3 regions of the Streptomyces sp. NBC_01537 genome follow, and region 2 is predicted to be linked to each of the others. Evidence: riboswitches for the same ligand, from Rfam matches in the RefSeq annotation. Region 2 holds a riboswitch; each other region holds the start of a gene.
The links. A riboswitch is a leader RNA that binds a small molecule or an ion and turns the genes downstream of it on or off. The one in region 2 is predicted to bind thiamine pyrophosphate.

Region 1 (5,507 bases), 2.6 Mb from region 2:
ATCGCGTGCAGCCCGAAGCGGGTGGCCAGCCAGCGGTCGAACGCGCTCGGCGTCCCGCCGCGCTGGATGTGGCCCAGCACCGTGGTGCGGGCCTCCTTGCCGGTGCGCTTCTCGATCTCCTTGGCGAGCCACTCGCCGACGCCGGACAGGCGTACGTGGCCGAAGGAGTCGAGGGTGCCGTCCTTGAGGACCATGTCGCCGTCCTTGGGCATGGCGCCCTCGGCGACCACGACGATGGGCGCGTAACGGATCTTGAAGCGGCTCTCGACCCATGCGCAGACCTGGTCGACGTCGAAGCGCTGCTCCGGGATGAGGATGACGTTGGCGCCGCCCGCGAGCCCGGAGTGCAGCGCGATCCAGCCCGCGTGCCGGCCCATCACCTCCACGACGAGCACGCGCATGTGCGACTCGGCGGTGGTGTGGAGGCGGTCGATGGCCTCGGTCGCGATGTTGACGGCGGTGTCGAAGCCGAAGGTGTAGTCGGTGGCCGCCAGGTCGTTGTCGATGGTCTTCGGGACGCCGACGCACGCGATGCCGTACTCGTCGGCGAGGGTGGTCGCCACGCCGAGGGTGTCCTCGCCGCCGATCGCGATCAGCGCGTCCACCTCGTACTTGGCGAGGTTCTCCTTCACCCGCCGGATGCCGTTCTCCGCCTTGATGGGGTTCGTGCGCGACGACCCGAGGATCGTGCCGCCGCGGGGCAGGATGCCGCGCACGGCCGGGATGTCCAGCGGCACGGTGTCGCCCTCCAGCGGGCCCCGCCAGCCGTCCCTGAAGCCGATGAAGTCGTAGCCGTACTCCTGGACGCCCTTGCGGACGATGCCGCGGATGACCGCGTTGAGCCCGGGGCAGTCACCGCCGCCGGTCAGTACTCCGACCCGCATGGATCTCTCCCTTTTGTCTACGTTGACATTGCGGCAACGCTAGCGTGATACCCGTCACACCAGGGATGGGTCGGTCCGTGAATTCCCCGGGATCATGGGGACGTTGGGCCCGCACTTTCACTCGTACGAGCGGAAAGGGCGGCGGAGGAGCCTGCGGAGAAGGCGGGTGCCTCGGGGTCGAACGCGGCCACCCCCGCCGACGGCGACGAAGCCTGCGCGTAGTGCCGCCGCGGAATCCGGCCCGCGCGGTACGCGAGCCGGCCCGCCTCCACCGCGTGCCGCATCGCCGCGGCCATCAGAACCGGCTCCTGCGCGCGCGTGACGGCCGAGGCCAGCATGACGCCCGCGCAGCCCAGTTCCATCGCGAGAGCGGCATCGGACGCCGTCCCCGCGCCCGCGTCGAGGATCACCGGGACGCCGGCCCGCTCGATGATCAGCTGGAAGTTGTGCGGATTGCGGATGCCCAGCCCCGAGCCGATGGGCGAGCCGAGCGGCATGATCGCGGCGCAGCCGACATCCTCCAGCTTGCGCGCGAGCACGGGATCGTCGTTCGTGTACGGCAGGACGGTGAAACCGTCGTCCACCAGGGTCTCCGCGGCGTCGAGGAGTTCGATGGGATCCGGCAGCAGTGTGCGCTCGTCCGCGACCACCTCCAGCTTCACCCAGTCCGTGCCGAGCGCTTCGCGCGCGAGGCGGGCGGTGAGGACCGCCTCACCGGCGGTGAAACAGCCCGCGGTGTTGGGCAGCACGCGCATGCCGTGTTTGCGGATGACGGAGATGACCGAGCCCTTGACCGTCGGATCCAGCCGCCGCATGGCGACGGTGGTCAGCTCGGTGCCGGAGGCGATCAGCGCCTGCTCCATGATCTCCAGGCTCGGCGCGCCGCCGGTCCCCATGATGAGCCGGGAGGTGAAGCCCGTACCGGCGATGGTGAAGAGGTCGTCGGCCATGGTGCCGGGTCAGCCTCCCTGGACCGCGGTCAGGACCTCTACGCGGTCGCCGTCCCGCAGGGCTGTCGCCGGCCACTGGCCGCGCGGTACGACGGTCTCGTTGAGAGCGGCCGCCACGCCGGAGGGCGCGGTGGTGAAGGCCGCGACAAGGCGGTCGAGGGTGAGCCCGGGCGCGAGTTCGCGCGGCTCGCCGTTCACCGAGACTGAAACGGAGGCGGAGGCGGAGGCGGAGGCGGAGACGGAGGCGGTCATGCGGGCTGCTCCAGCAGGGACGGGGAGTGGAAGCGGTCGGGGGAGAAGGGCCGGGCGTACGCGGGGACTTCGCCGCCGGTCAGCAGCTCGGCCATGATGTCGCCGGTCGCGGGCGTGAGCAGCACGCCGTTGCGGTGATGCCCGGTCGCCAGCAGCAGCCCCGGCACGGTGCGCGCATGCCCGAGCATCGGCGCGTTGTCCGGCGAGCCGGGGCGCAGGCCCGCGAGGGTCTCGGTCAGCGGGAGCTCGGTGATACCCGGTACGAGTTCGTGAGCGTCCCGCAGCAGCTCGTACACCCCGCCCGCGGTGACCGTGGTGTCCCAGCCCAGCTCCTCACTGGTCGCGCCGACGACCAGCTCACCGTTCTCGCGCGGCACGAGATACACGTGCCCGCCGCGCACGACGGCCCGTACGGTGCGGGAGAGGAACGGCGCGTAGTCCGCCGGTATGCGCAGGCGCAGCACCTGCCCCTTCACCGGGCGCACCGGCGGCAGCGCGTCCTCCGGCAGCCCCTCGACACTGCCGCTGCGGCTGCCCGCGGCGAGCACCGTCTGCCCGGCCGTGAGCGTCGTCCCGTCGGCCAGCGTGGCGCCCCTGGCCCGGCCGTCGAGCCCGAGATCGACGCGGGCGACCTGCCGGCGGTGGAACGCCACGCCGGCCCTGTCCGCCGCGCGCAGCAGCGCCTTCGCGAGGCGGCGCGGGTCGATCTGATGGTCCCCGTCCACGCGCAGGCCGCCTCGTACGCCCGGCGCGAGCATCGGCTCCAGACGGCGGCACTCCCGGCCGCTGAGCCACTGCGATTCCAGGCCCAGGGAATGCTGGAACGCGTGCAGCTCGCGCAGATGCGCGCGGTCGTCCGAGTCCAGCGCCACGGCGAGCGTGCCGCACCGGCGATAGCCGAGCTCCAGGCCCGTCGCCTCGGTCAGCTCCGCGACGAAGGCCGGGTACTGGCGCGCGGAGGCGAGGTTGAGGTCCAGGAGGGTCTGCTCCCCGTACTGCAGCTCCGTCACGGCGGCCAGCATCCCCGCCGCCACGTGCGCGGCTCCGCCGCCCGGTTCCGGGTCCGCCACGGCTGTGCGCAGGCCCTGCTGGGCCGCCCGCCACGCCGTGACCAGGCCGATGAGGCCGCCGCCCACGACGACGACGTCATAGCGATGCATCTGCTTCTGCTCCCTTCGCCGGCATGACCCGGATCAGGTTCGTACGGTCGGCGGCCGGTCAGCCGCCCTCTCAGCCCGGTCCGCCGGGCTCCCGCGAGTGCGTTTTCGCGTTGCCACCCTAGCGCGACAACCCTCGGACCGGGCAGGGCGGGCCGCACGCGACGACGGACCCCGCGGGGTTACCGTGAACCGTGAGCAGCAGCGACAGCGCGCGGCGAACCGTCATCGTCGGGGCCGGAATGGCCGGGGTCCAGACAGCGGTGTCCCTACGGGAACAGGGCTGGGGCGGGGCGATCACGCTCCTCGGGGAGGAGCCGCACGCGCCGTACGACAGGCCGCCGCTGTCCAAGGGCGTGACGACGGCGGCTTTCGACGTGGACTTCAGGGCGCTCGACGTCGAGCTGCTGCTGGGCCGCGAGGCCGCGACGCTGAGCCCGGCGGAGCGCACCGTCACGACGGCCGACGGGGAAGCGATCCCGTACGACCACCTGGTGATCGCGACCGGCGCGCAGCCGGTGACCCTGCCCGGGACCGAGACCGCGCACGCGCTGCGCACGCTGGACGACGCGGCCGCGCTGCGCCCCGTGCTGGAGGCGAAGCGCGACATCGTCGTGGTCGGCGCCGGCTGGATCGGCGCGGAGTTCGCCACGGCGGCACGCCAGGCGGGCTGCGCGGTGACCGTGGTGGAAGCGGCGGACCGGCCGCTGGCCGGCGCGCTGCCGGCGGAGATCGGCGAGCGCATGCGCGGCTGGTACGCCGAGGCGGGCGTGGAGCTGCGGACGAGCACCGCCGTGGCGGGCGTGGAGCCCGGGGCGGTGTTGCTGGCGGACGGGACCCGGCTGCCCGCCGGGGCGGTCGTGGTGGGCGTCGGAGCGCGCCCCGCCACGGGCTGGCTGGCCGGCTCGGGCGTGGCGCTGGACCCGGGGGACCGCTCGGTGCTGGCGGACGACCGGCTGCGTACGTCCGTGCCGGAGGTGTACGCGGTCGGGGACTGCGCGTCGTTCCCGTCGGCGCGCTACGGGACGCGGCTGCTGATCCACCACTGGGACAACGCGCTCCAGGGCCCGAGGACCGCCGCCGCGAACCTGCTGGGCGAGGACGAGCGCTACGACCCGGTGCCGTACTTCTGGTCCGAGCAGTTCGGCCGCTTCGTGCAGTACGCGGGGCACCGTTCCCCGGCCGACACGGTGCTGTGGCGCGGCGACCCGGACGGCCCGGCGTGGTCGGTGTGCTGGCTGCGCGACGGGGCGCTGACGGCGCTGCTGGCCGTGGGCCGCCCGCGGGACCTCGCGCAGGGACGTAAGCTCATCGAGCGCGGCGCCCGGCTGGATACGGCGGCGGCAGCGGACCCGGCCGTTCCCCTCAAGGCGGCGGCTCGGTAGGCGCTCAATGAGCGGTGCGGTATCGCACTGTCGGTCCGGGATGGCAGGCTTGTGCCTGTGACCGAGATCGACGCAAAGATTGACGCCCTCGTACCGTCCTGGCTGACGCTCCCCGATGTCGCGGAGCGGCTCGGCCTGGAGGTGACCCGCATCCGGCCGCTGATCAAGGAAGGTCAGCTGATCGCGGTGCGCCGCGGTGAGAACCGGGTCCTGATGGTTCCCGCCGACTTCCTCGGCGAAGACAAGATCGTGAAGGGCCTCGCCGGAACGCTGAACCTGCTCAAGGACGACGGGTTCAACGACGAAGAGGCCCTCGAATGGCTCTTCACCCCTGACCCCACCCTGCCCGGCACGCCGGTGCAGGCGCTGCGCGAGAATCGCGGGACCGAGGTGAAGCGCCGCGCCCAGGCGCTCGCCCTCTAGCCCGCCGCCCAGAGCGAACCCCAGGGGACCTTCCGTATGACCACCCGCGCGCAGCTCGCCGACGCCCGCGTCTACCTGTGCACCGACGCCCGTAAGCGGCAGGGCGACCTGGCCGCTTTCGCGGACGAGGTGCTCGGCTCGGGCGTGGACGTCATCCAGCTGCGCGACAAGGGGATCGAGGCCCGCGAGGAGCTGGAACACCTCGCGGTCCTCGCCGACGCGTGCCGCAGGCACGGCAGGCTGCTCGCGGTCAACGACCGGGCGGATGTCGCGCACGCGGCGGGCGCGGACGTACTGCACCTGGGGCAGGGAGACCTGCCGGTGCCGGCCGCCCGCGCGATCCTCGGTGACCGGGTGATCATCGGACGGTCCTGTCATGCCGAGTCCGAGGCGGCCGCGGCCGCCGCCGAGCCCGGTGCGGACTACTTCTGCACCGGGCCGGTCTGGCCGACCCCC
Region 2 (5,507 bases):
TCGGCGATGTGCACGGCTATCTCGACGAGCTGCTCGACGCGCTCTACGACCGCGGGCTCATCGACGCCGAGGGCCACTGGGCGGCCGGCACCGCCCGCCTGTGGTTCCTCGGCGACTTCACCGACCGGGGCCCGGACGGCGTCGGCGTCATCGATCTGGTGATGCAGCTCTCGGCGGAGGCGGCGGCCGCCGGCGGCTACGCCAAGGCCCTCATGGGCAACCACGAGCTGCTGCTGCTGGGCGCCCACCGCTTCGGCGACACCCCGGTCAACTCCGTGGCCGGCACCGCCACCTTCCTGGCCGCCTGGCGGCTCAACGGCGGTCAGACCACCGACATGGAGCGGCTGGAGGACCACCACATCGCCTGGATGTCCCGCCTCGACGCGGCCACCGTCGCCGACGGCCACCTGCTGCTGCACTCCGACACCACCGCATACCTGGACTACGGCACCACCATCGACGCGATGAACGACGCCGTCACCGGCGTGCTCCAGCGCGGCGACGCGGACGAGTGCTGGGAGCTGTTCCGCAAGCTCACCAAACGCTTCGCCTTCCGCGGCGATGACGGCCCGCAGGCTGCCCGCGAGCTGCTGGACACCTACGGCGGCCGGCGCGTCGTGCACGGCCACAGCCCCATTCCGTACCTGCTGGGGGAGGTCGGCGGCGAGTACTCGGGGGACGGGGAGGAGCGGGCGACGCCCGTGGTCGACGGCCCGCATGTCTACGCCGACGCTCTCGCGGTGGCAATGGACGGCGGGGTGACGATGGATGGCAAGTTGCTGGTCGCGCAATTGCCACTTCTGCCCTAAGCTGCCATTTTCCGGAAACACTCTGTCACGCTGTCACCTCCGCGCTCTACCATCGACGTTATCCGTAGGCACGCTCTCCTCCGCTTCCGCCCGGGCTCCGGAGAGGCGCCGGAGACGGAGCATCGGGGGATGCACATGAACAGCGCACAGCACCTGCTCAACGAGGACCGCCAGGACTTCGAGCGTGTCCTCGACGAGGCGCTGCACTCCGCCGAGATCCGTGAGGCTCTCGCCGAAGGCGCCAGCCCGCTCAACAGCGAACAACTGCGCACGATGGCGCTCAGCGCCATCGAACCGATAGCCGCCTGCGCAGCACCGGAATACCAGCAGTACCGGAACGTACGCGAGCAGCTTCGCGCGGCGGCCGACAGCATCCGCGGCGTGTCCCGGCGCGCGGCCGCCCCGGTCGGCGCGGGCAGCATCGAGTACGCGGCGGCCATGGGCCCGGTCGCCGACCCCGGAGGCTCCGGCGCGGGGCTGTTCGCCGTCGTCGCCGTCCTCACCCCGATGCTGGCCGGCGCCGCCGCCGTCATCTTCCTGCTGGTCGGCTACGCCCTGCGCATCTCACACCCCGTGCCCGCCATCGCCCAGCCGCTGATCAGCGCCGGGTGGCTGTTCGCCGGGGTCGCCGTCCTCGGCATCGTCCTCGCCATCATCAGCCTGCTCCTCACCGCCCTGCGCAACGGCTCCACCGCCCTCCACGACGGCCCCGACGAGCTCCCGCCCGAGCTCGCCCACGCCCGCGCCGCCTGGCAGCGCGCCCTGCTCGAACGAGGCCTGCGGCCCTTCCTCTTCGAAGCCCTCGCCCAGGCCGCCACCGCCCCGCCGCCGGCCCCCGCCGCCTACGACCCCGGCCCGGGCCCGGGCCGCGCTTCAGGCCCGCGCATGCCGCGCCTGGGCTACTCGCGCCCCGACTTCACCAGTCCGGGCCCCGAGGAATCCCCGGAGCCCGGACACCGTTTCACCAGCCCCGACTTCACAAGCCCGGACTTCACCAGCCCCGACTTCGGCGGCCCGGACAACCCTCCCGCCTGACCGTCAGGCGGTCAGGCGGTCGGTCAGTCAGGCGGTCAGTCGGCTATCGGCAGGTACACCCTGTTCCCGGACGCCGCGAACTCCTCGGACTTCATGCGCATGCCGTCCTCGTACTCGCGCCGGATGTCCTGCGAGATCTTCATCGAGCAGAACTTCGGCCCGCACATCGAGCAGAAGTGCGCCGTCTTGGCGGGCTCCGCGGGCAGCGTCTCGTCGTGGAAGGCGCGGGCGGTGTCCGGGTCGAGAGCCAGGTTGAACTGGTCCTCCCAGCGGAACTCGAAGCGCGCGTCGGACAGGGCGTCGTCCCAGGTCTGCGCGCCCTCGTGCCCCTTGGCGAGATCGGCCGCGTGCGCGGCGATCTTGTAGGTGATGACGCCGGTCTTGACGTCGTCGCGGTCCGGCAGGCCCAGGTGCTCCTTGGGCGTGACGTAGCAGAGCATCGCCGTGCCCCACCAGGCGATCATCGCCGCGCCGATGCCGGAGGTGATGTGGTCGTACGCGGGGGCGATGTCGGTGGTCAGCGGCCCGAGTGTGTAGAAGGGGGCTTCCTCGCAGATCTCCTGCTGGAGGTCGATGTTCTCCTTGATCTTGTGCATCGGGACATGGCCCGGGCCCTCGATCATCGTCTGGACGTTGTGGCGCTTGGCGATGGTGTTCAGCTCGCCGAGAGTGCGCAGCTCCGCGAACTGCGCCTCGTCGTTGGCGTCGGCGATCGAGCCGGGGCGCAGGCCGTCGCCGAGGGAGTACGTGACGTCGTAGGCGGCGAGGATCTCGCAGAGCTCCTCGAAGTTCTCGTAGAGGAAGCTCTCCCGGTGGTGGGCGAGGCACCAGGCCGCCATGATCGAGCCGCCGCGGGAGACAATGCCGGTCTTGCGGGCGGCGGTGAGCGGGACGTAGCGCAGCAGGACGCCGGCGTGGACGGTCATGTAGTCGACGCCCTGCTCGGCCTGCTCGATGACGGTGTCCTTGTAGATGTCCCAGGTGAGCTCCTCGGCCTTGCCGTCGACCTTCTCCAGCGCCTGGTAGAGGGGGACGGTGCCGATGGGGACGGGGGAGTTGCGCAGCACCCACTCGCGGGTGGTGTGGATGTTGCGGCCGGTGGAGAGGTCCATGACGGTGTCGGCGCCCCAGCGGGTGGCCCAGGTCATCTTGTCGACCTCCTCCTCGATGGAGGAGGTGACGGCGGAGTTGCCGATGTTGGCGTTGACCTTCACCAGGAACCGCTTGCCGATGATCATCGGCTCGATCTCGGGGTGGTTGACGTTGGCCGGGAGGACGGCCCGGCCGGCCGCGATCTCCTCGCGTACGACCTGCGGCTGGACGTTCTCGCGGATCGCGACGTACTCCATCTCCGGGGTGATCTCACCGCGGCGGGCGTACGCGAGCTGGGTGACGGCCTGTCCGTCCCGGCCGCGCCGGGGGAGCCGGGGGCGGCCGGGGAAGACCGCGTCGAGGTTGCGCAGGCCGCCCCGGGGGGAGGTGTGCTTGAGGCCGTCGTCCTCGGGGCGGACGGGGCGGCCCGGGTACTCCTCGGTGTCGCCGCGGGCGACGATCCAGTTCTCGCGGAGCGGCGGCAGGCCCCGGCGGACGTCGGTGGTGATGCTGGGGTCGGTGTACGGGCCGGAGGTGTCGTACAGCGTCACATCGCGGCCGTTGGTGAGGTGCACCTGTCGCACGGGGACAGCGATGTCCGGGCGTGACCCGGTCACGTACCCCTTGTGCCAGCCGATTTCGCGCGTGCGTGCATCCTGCATGGTCATGAGACCTACTCCCTACGCCGGCATTACCCGGTAACAGGTTCAGCGGTCGGCGCAGCTGTCGTCAGCGCCCTCTCAGCCCGGTGCTCCGAGCTCCCGCGTTTGCAAAGGTGTCATCACGCTAGCGGGTCCCCCGGGACGTACACCAGTGGGTGTTGCGATGATCGGTTCGTGGACACTGGCACCGATCACTCGCATTCGCATTCGCACGCCCATGCGCATGGGCCGGTGCATCCGGTCTCCCGGCATCTGCGCAATGTCATCGCCGCGGTGCTGGTGCCCTTCGCCGTCGCGGTCGTCGCCGGGCTGATCGTGCTGTGGCCGGGCGGGGTGCCGGCGCACCAGCGGACGGGGGTCGGCTTCGACCAGCAGACCCAGTCCGGACAGGTCGTCAAGATCGTGAGCCTGAAGTGCTCGGAGGCCAACGCGGGCAGTGGTGCGAGCGGCGATGCGTCCATCTGCAAGCGGGCGACCATCGAGGTCACCTCGGGCAAGGACAAGGGCCGCACCTTCACCGAGATCGTCCAGCCGACCCAGTCCCGGCAGTACTCGCTCAACCAGAAGGTCGTGCTCGCGTACGCCCCCAAGGCCCCCAAGGAGCTGCAGTACTCGGTGACGGACGTCGACCGGTCCTTCCCGATGTATCTGCTCGCCGGGCTCTTCGCGGTCGCGGTGATCGCCATCGGCCGCATGCGCGGGCTGCTCGCGCTGATCGCGCTGGTCATCAGCTTCGCGATCCTGTCGCTGTTCATCCTCCCGGCGATCCTGCGCGGCGATCCTCCGCTGCTGGTGGCGGTGATCGGCAGCAGCGCCATCATGCTGATCGCGCTCTACATGTGCCACGGCCTCAACGCCCGCACCTCGGTGGCGGTGATCGGCACCCTCTGCTCGCTCTTCCTGATCGGTGTCCTCGGCTCGGTCTTCATCGCCTGGAGCCATCTGACCGGCAACACCTCGGACGAGACCGGCACCATCCACGCCCTCTACCCCAACATCGAGATCCGGGGCCTGCTGCTCGCGGGCGTCATCATCGGCTCGCTCGGTGTGCTCGACGATGTGACGGTGACCCAGACCTCGGCCGTGTGGGAGCTCAAGGAGGCCGATCCCACGGCCGACTGGCGCAAGCTGTACATCGCCGCGATGCGGATCGGCCGGGACCACATCGCCTCGGTGGTCAACACCCTGGTCCTGGCGTACGCGGGCGCCGCGCTGCCGCTGCTGCTGCTCTTCTCGATCGCCAGCCGCAGCGTGCTGGGCGTCGCGGGCAGCGAGCTCGTCGCGGAGGAGATCGTACGGACCCTGGTCGGCAGCATCGGCCTGGTGGCCTCGGTGCCGCTGACGACGGTGATGGCAGCGTTGGTGGTGTCGGCGGACCGCGGCCACAACAATGGCGTCAGCAGCGGGGGACGCCGGCGCCGCGCGAAGTGAGGGGGATCCCCGTGATCGGGCTACAGGGCAGGGTGACGGGGACGGTCGGACCGGGCCTGGTCGGCGAGGTGATCGTCAAGGTGCGGGGTGGCGCGGAGGCCTTTCTGGCGTATCCCGTGACACCGGGGGAGCGGCTGGAGCCGGGCACGCTGATCGTGGTCGTCGAATACCAGGCGCCGCGCACGGTGTACGTCGCCGCCGCATACGGCTGAACCCGCGCTGACCTGCCGGGATCCGACTGCGCGTCAAAATTGTGACAAGGAATCGTAAGCGTCTTCCAGCGCGGCTCGCGCAGGCGCACACTCCCGTACGCGGCCCCAATCCGGGGCCATCGTAAGGGGGCGTATGCCGATGTTCATCGGCGCCGTGGCGGGAGTGGTTCTCGCCGCAATCATCATCTCGGTCGGGATTTTCAAGCTCATGTGGCGGGTCGCCGAACCGAACGAAGCTCTGGTCATCTCAGGCTCCAAGCACCGCA
Region 3 (5,507 bases), 2.2 Mb from region 2:
GGATTGCGGGAGGCCAGGTTCACTGGACCGCCTCCAAGGGGCGGGTGGCGAGCGGTAGTTCGCGGGCGCCCATCGCGGTGGTGAAGTCCGGGTCGTGGGTGACGGCGACGATGCCGTGCCCGTCGTCTCGCAAGCCGGCCAGGAGGGCGACGAGTTCGGTCCACGTACGCCGGTCCTGGCCGAAGGTCGGCTCGTCGAGGATCAGCAGCCGGGGCGCGGCGGCCAGGGCGGTCGCGACGCTGAGGCGGCGCTGCTCGCCCCCGGAGAGGGTGTGCGGATTGGCCTCGGCGAGCGCGTCGAGGCGCAGCCGTACGAGAAGTTCGTCCACGCGCGCCGGATCCGCCGCGCCCAGCGCCAGTTCGTCCCGTACCCGCGCCGTCACGAATTGGTGGGCGGGGTTCTGGAACACCGAGCCGATGCGTCCGGCCAGTGCCCGGGCCCGCCACTTGTGCGGCGGCTTGCCGCTGTCGGCGCCCGCGAGGGCGGCGGTGGCGGTGACCGGGCTGCCGGCCGGCTTGCGCAGACCGCCCAGCTGGAGGGCGAGGGTCGTCTTACCCACTCCGTTGGGGCCGGTGACGGCCAGGGCCTCGGCGGCGCGGACCTCGATATCGCCCTTGCGCAGCAGCGCTTCGCCGGGCGCGGTGCGCGGCATGCGCAGCTCGGGCGGACGGCCCGGCACCCACACGCCGTCCGCGGCCAGTTCGTCACCGTACTCGGTGAAGATCCGCCCGGGCGGTCCGTCGGCACGGATGCCGCCGCCGGGCTCCAGCACGATCACCCGGTCCAGCAACGGCACCAGCTCGGCGACCCGGTGCTCGACGATGATCATCGTGGTGCCGTCGAGCCCGGCCAGGGCGCCGCGCACCAGCCGTGCGCCGTCCGGGTCGAGGTTGGCGGTGGGCTCGTCGAGCAGCAGCAGTGCGGGCCGGGACACGAGGGCGCCCGCGAGCGCGAGCCGCTGCTGCTCGCCGCCGGAGAGCGCGGCGACCGGCCGGTCCCGGCCGTACGGGAAACCGACCCTGCGCAGCGCGTCGTCGACGAGCGGCCAGATGCGCTCGGCCGGAGTGCCGGTGTTCTCCAGTCCGAAGGCCACGTCGTCGCCGGCCCGGGCCATGACGAGCTGGGACTGCGGGTCCTGGAAGACGATGCCCGTCCGCTCCCGGACCTCGATGGTGCCCTCGCGTTCGCCCGACTCCGGCGGCAGCAGCCCCGCGAGCGCGGCAAGCAGCGTCGACTTGCCCGCCCCCGAAGGGCCGAGCAGCGCGACCCGCTCGCCGTGCGCGATGTCGAGGTCGACGCCGCGCAGCGCCCAGCGGCGCCGCCCGGCGTGCCGGTGGCCGAAGCCCCGGAGGCGTACGACTGTCATACGAGCCAGAGCCTCAGACCGCGACGCGCTCCCGCCCGGACGGGAACGGGTCGAGCGCTCCGGTCTGGGCGAGGGACTTGGTCAGCGCGAGGCTGCCGAGCCCGGCGATCACGGCCGAGCTGGCGATGACCAGCGCGGCGTACGCGGTCTTCCAGCCGGTGCCGGTCGTCGGGTAGTAGAGCACGATGTCCAGCAGCGCCGCCGCCGCACCGGCCAGCACACCGCCCGCCAGCGCGGTGGGCCAGCGCCAGCTGCGATAGGCGGAGAGCGCGAAGCCGAACTCGCCGGCCAGGCCCTGCAGCACTCCGTACAGCAGCGTGACCAGGCCCCACGGGGAGCCGAAGAAGGTCGCGACGGTGGCGGCGACGACCTCGCAGAAGATGCCGGCGCCGGGCTTGCGGATCACCAGCGGGCCGAGGACCGCCGGCACCAGCCAGACGCCGTACAGGACGGCCCGGCCGGGCAGGGGTATGGCGTTGGCCGCGCCTTCCCACAGGGTGTTCCAGGCCCAGAAGATGACGCCGAACGCGGCGCCGAGGACGGCGGTGACGACGATGTCGACGGTCCGCCAGCGATTGCTGCTCATGGTGATGACTCCCTTCGCCGGCATTACCCGGATCAGGTTCGAGGGTCTGCGGCCCACCGTTCGATGACGGCGCCGCACTCTCAGCGCTGTGTGCGCTCCCCTGTCGGAATGTTCTTTTGTACTGTTGTGCGATCGTGCGCTGCGAACTGTAGCAGCGCAGGTCAGCGCTCGGAAGCCGCCAGCTGCCCGCACGCCCCGTCGATCTCCTGGCCCCGGGTGTCCCGGACCGTCACCGGCACCCCGTGCGACTCCAGGGCCGCCACGAACGCCCGCTCGTCCTCCGGACGCGACGCCGTCCACTTCGAGCCGGGCGTCGGGTTGAGCGGAATCAGGTTGACGTGCACCCGGTGGCCCTTGAGGAGCCTGCCGAGCAGATCGGCGCGCCAGGCCTGGTCGTTGATGTCCTTGATCAGCGCGTACTCGATGGAGATACGGCGGCCCGAGACGTCCGCGTAGTGCCACGCGGCGTCCAGCACCTCCCGTACCTTCCAGCGGGTGTTGACCGGCACGAGAGTGTCGCGCAGCTCGTCGTCAGGCGCATGCAGCGAAACCGCGAGGCGGCACTTGAAGCCCTCGTCGGCGAAGCGCAGCATCGCCGGGACCAGGCCGACCGTGGAGACCGTGATGCCGCGCTGCGACAGTCCCAGACCGTCCGGCTCGGGGTCGGTGAGGCGGCGGATGGAGCCGACGACGCGGTTGTAGTTGGCGAGCGGCTCGCCCATGCCCATGAAGACGATGTTGCTCAACCGGGCGGGCCCACCAGGGATCTCGCCATCGCGCAGCGCGCGCATGGCGGCCACGATCTGGTGCACGATCTCGGCCGTCGACAGATTGCGGTCCAGGCCCGCCTGGCCGGTCGCGCAGAACGGGCAGTTCATGCCGCAGCCGGCCTGCGAGCTGATGCACATGGTGACCCGGTCCGGATAGCGCATCAGCACGGACTCGACGAGCGTGCCGTCGAAGAGTCGCCACAGCGTCTTGCGGGTCGTGTCGTCGTCGCACGAGATGTGCCGGACGACCGACATCAGCTCGGGCATGAGGTCGCTCGCCAGTTTGTCGCGCGAGGCCGCCGGGATGTCGGTCCAGGCCGCGGGGTCGTCCGCGTACCGCGCGAAGTAGTGCTGCGAGAGCTGCTTCGCGCGGAACGGCTTCTCGCCGAGCTCGGCGACCGCCTCCTTGCGCTCTGCGGGAGTGAGGTCGGCGAGGTGCCGCGGGGGCTTCTTGGCACCGCGCGGCGTGACGAAAGTGAGTTCTCCGGGCTTAGGCATAACGCCTACCAGTCTCCCACAGCCCGGAAACCGCTCGGCCCGGCGCTCAGCCGGCTCCCACGAAGACCACCAGCAGCAGCCAGACCACCGGCGCCGTCGGCAGCAGGGAGTCGAGGCGGTCCATGATGCCCCCGTGCCCCGGCAGCACCTTGCCCATGTCCTTGATGCCGAGGTCGCGCTTGATCATGGACTCGCCGAGGTCGCCCAGCGTCGCACTGGTGGCGACGGCGAGGCCCAGCAGCAGGCCCTGCCACCACTGGCCGTCCTCGATGAGGAAGTGCATCAGCAGGGCGCCGGCCGTCATGGCGAAGGTCACCGCGCCGACGAGGCCCTCACGGGTCTTGCCGGGGCTGATGCGCGGGGCGAGCTTGTGGGTGCCGAAGCGCCAGCCGACCGCGTACGCGCCGGTGTCGCTGATCACCGTGAGGACGAGGAAGACGAAGACCCGCCAGGCGCCGTCGTGAGCGGCCAGCATCATCGAGACGAAGGTGGCCAGGAAGGGCACGTAGAAGGCGGCGAAGACGCCCGCCGTGACGTCCCGCAGATAGTTCTCGGGCGGGTCGGTCATCCGCCACACCAGGATCGCGAGGGAGGTGAGGGCCATCGCCACCCAGGCGCCCTCGGCGCCGCGCGCGTATCCGGCGACGACCATGGCGGCGCCGCCGACGGCGAGCGGGATGATGGGGGCGTGGATCTCCTTGCGCTCGGAGAGCCGTGAGGTGAGCTCCCAGAGGCCGACGACGACGGCCACGGCCACGACGCCGACGAAGGCCGCCTTGACGACGAAGAGCGAGGCGATGATCACCGCGCCGAGGCCGACCCCGACTCCTATCGCCGCCCGCAGGTTCCGGCCCGCGTTCTTCTTGGCAGGGCCTTGCCCGCCGTCCCCCGGCTCGGGGCGCTCGGCGGGGGCGGGCCCGGGCTGGGGGGCCTCGTCGCGGAACAAGGGGCCGCTCAGCTGAGCAGCCCCTTCGTTCTCGCCTCCCCAGGAGCCGGCGCGTGGCGAAGCTCCCCAGGAAGAGTCGTTCACGGAGATTCGCCTCGCGTTTTCGTTCCGGCCGTCAGGAGAGGGCGTGAGATGAGTACAGCAGATGATCAGACTTCGAGCAGCTCGGCTTCCTTGTGCTTGAGCAGCTCATCCACCTGGTGAACGTACTTCGACGTGGTGTCGTCGAGCTCCTTCTCCGCGCGGCGCACCTCGTCCTCACCGCTCTCGCCGTCCTTGACGAGCTTGTCGAGGGTCTCCTTGGCCTTCCTGCGCACGCTGCGGATGGAGATCTTGGCGTCCTCGGCCTTGGTGCGGGCGACCTTGATGTAGTCCCGGCGGCGCTCCTCCGTCAGCTGCGGGAAGACCACCCGGATGATGCGGCCGTCGTTGCTCGGGTTGACGCCGAGGTCGGAGTCGCGGATCGCCTGCTCGATATTGCGCAGCGCGGAACTGTCGAATGGCGTGATGACGGCCATCCGCGGCTCGGGGACCGCGAAGGAGGCCAGCTGGTTGATCGGGGTCAGGGCGCCGTAGTAGTCGGCGACGATCTTGTTGAACATCGCCGGGTGGGCACGGCCGGTGCGGATCGCGGCGAAGTCATCCTTGGCGACCACGACGGCCTTCTCAAACTTCTCCTCTGCCTCAAGGAGGGTTTCTTCAATCACCATGTGCTCCGTTTTCAGAAGGCGGGGTCTCGCCCCTGCGCGCGTCTTTACCTGCACGGTGTCCGACCGGCAGCGTGTTGTCCATCCCCGTAACGAGCCGTCACGGCCCTCGCTCAGCCGCGAGAGCCCTGCTCGTTGACGAGCGTGCCGATCTTCTCACCCTTCACAGCCCGCGCGATGTTGCCCTCCGCGAGCAGCTCGAAGACGAGGATCGGAAGCTTGTTGTCCTGGCACAGCGTGATCGCCGTCAGATCCGCCACACGCAGGTCGCGCGCCAGGACGTCGCCGTACTCCAGAGCGTCGAACATGACCGCGTCCGGGTTCTTGCGCGGGTCGGAGTCGTACACCCCGTCGACCCCGTTCTTGCCCATCAGCAACGCCTGCGCGTGGATCTCCAGGGCGCGCTGCGCAGCGGTGGTGTCGGTGGAGAAGTACGGCATGCCCATGCCCGCGCCGAAGATGACGACGCGGCCCTTCTCCAGGTGGCGTACCGCGCGCAGCGGGATGTAGGGCTCGGCGACCTGGCCCATGGTGATGGCGGTCTGCACCCGGGTCTCGATGCCCTCCTTCTCCAGGAAGTCCTGGAGGGCGAGGCAGTTCATGACGGTGCCGAGCATGCCCATGTAGTCGCTGC

Region 1: it holds a riboswitch for thiamine pyrophosphate, as region 2 does, so the genes downstream of both, thiO (glycine oxidase ThiO) here and thiC (phosphomethylpyrimidine synthase ThiC) in region 2, are expected to answer to the same signal.
Region 3: it holds a riboswitch for thiamine pyrophosphate, as region 2 does, so the genes downstream of both, OG607_RS12515 (ECF transporter S component) here and thiC (phosphomethylpyrimidine synthase ThiC) in region 2, are expected to answer to the same signal.

The regions. Positions count from the first base shown of each region.
Region 1 covers NZ_CP109392.1:7,558,832-7,564,338, forward strand. Annotated here, with positions in the region: gene OG607_RS34755 (6-phosphofructokinase) at 1-884, opposite strand, end outside; gene OG607_RS34760 (thiazole synthase) at 977-1,834, opposite strand; gene thiS (sulfur carrier protein ThiS) at 1,844-2,086, opposite strand; gene thiO (glycine oxidase ThiO) at 2,083-3,246, opposite strand; TPP riboswitch at 3,239-3,351, opposite strand; gene OG607_RS34775 (NAD(P)/FAD-dependent oxidoreductase) at 3,438-4,628, shown strand; gene OG607_RS34780 (Rv2175c family DNA-binding protein) at 4,686-5,051, shown strand; gene thiE (thiamine phosphate synthase) at 5,088-5,507, shown strand, end outside.
Region 2 covers NZ_CP109392.1:4,936,030-4,941,536, reverse strand. Annotated here, with positions in the region: gene OG607_RS22735 (metallophosphoesterase) at 1-809, shown strand, start outside; gene OG607_RS22730 (hypothetical protein) at 945-1,844, shown strand; gene thiC (phosphomethylpyrimidine synthase ThiC) at 1,880-3,604, opposite strand; TPP riboswitch at 3,597-3,711, opposite strand; gene OG607_RS22720 (YibE/F family protein) at 3,773-5,029, shown strand; gene OG607_RS22715 (hypothetical protein) at 5,041-5,241, shown strand; gene OG607_RS22710 (flotillin family protein) at 5,375-5,507, shown strand, end outside.
Region 3 covers NZ_CP109392.1:2,730,425-2,735,931, forward strand. Annotated here, with positions in the region: gene OG607_RS12505 (energy-coupling factor transporter transmembrane component T) at 1-23, opposite strand, end outside; gene OG607_RS12510 (ABC transporter ATP-binding protein) at 20-1,366, opposite strand; gene OG607_RS12515 (ECF transporter S component) at 1,380-1,952, opposite strand; TPP riboswitch at 1,945-2,064, opposite strand; gene rlmN (23S rRNA (adenine(2503)-C(2))-methyltransferase RlmN) at 2,114-3,220, opposite strand; gene OG607_RS12525 (phosphatidate cytidylyltransferase) at 3,267-4,250, opposite strand; gene frr (ribosome recycling factor) at 4,316-4,873, opposite strand; gene pyrH (UMP kinase) at 4,987-5,507, opposite strand, start outside.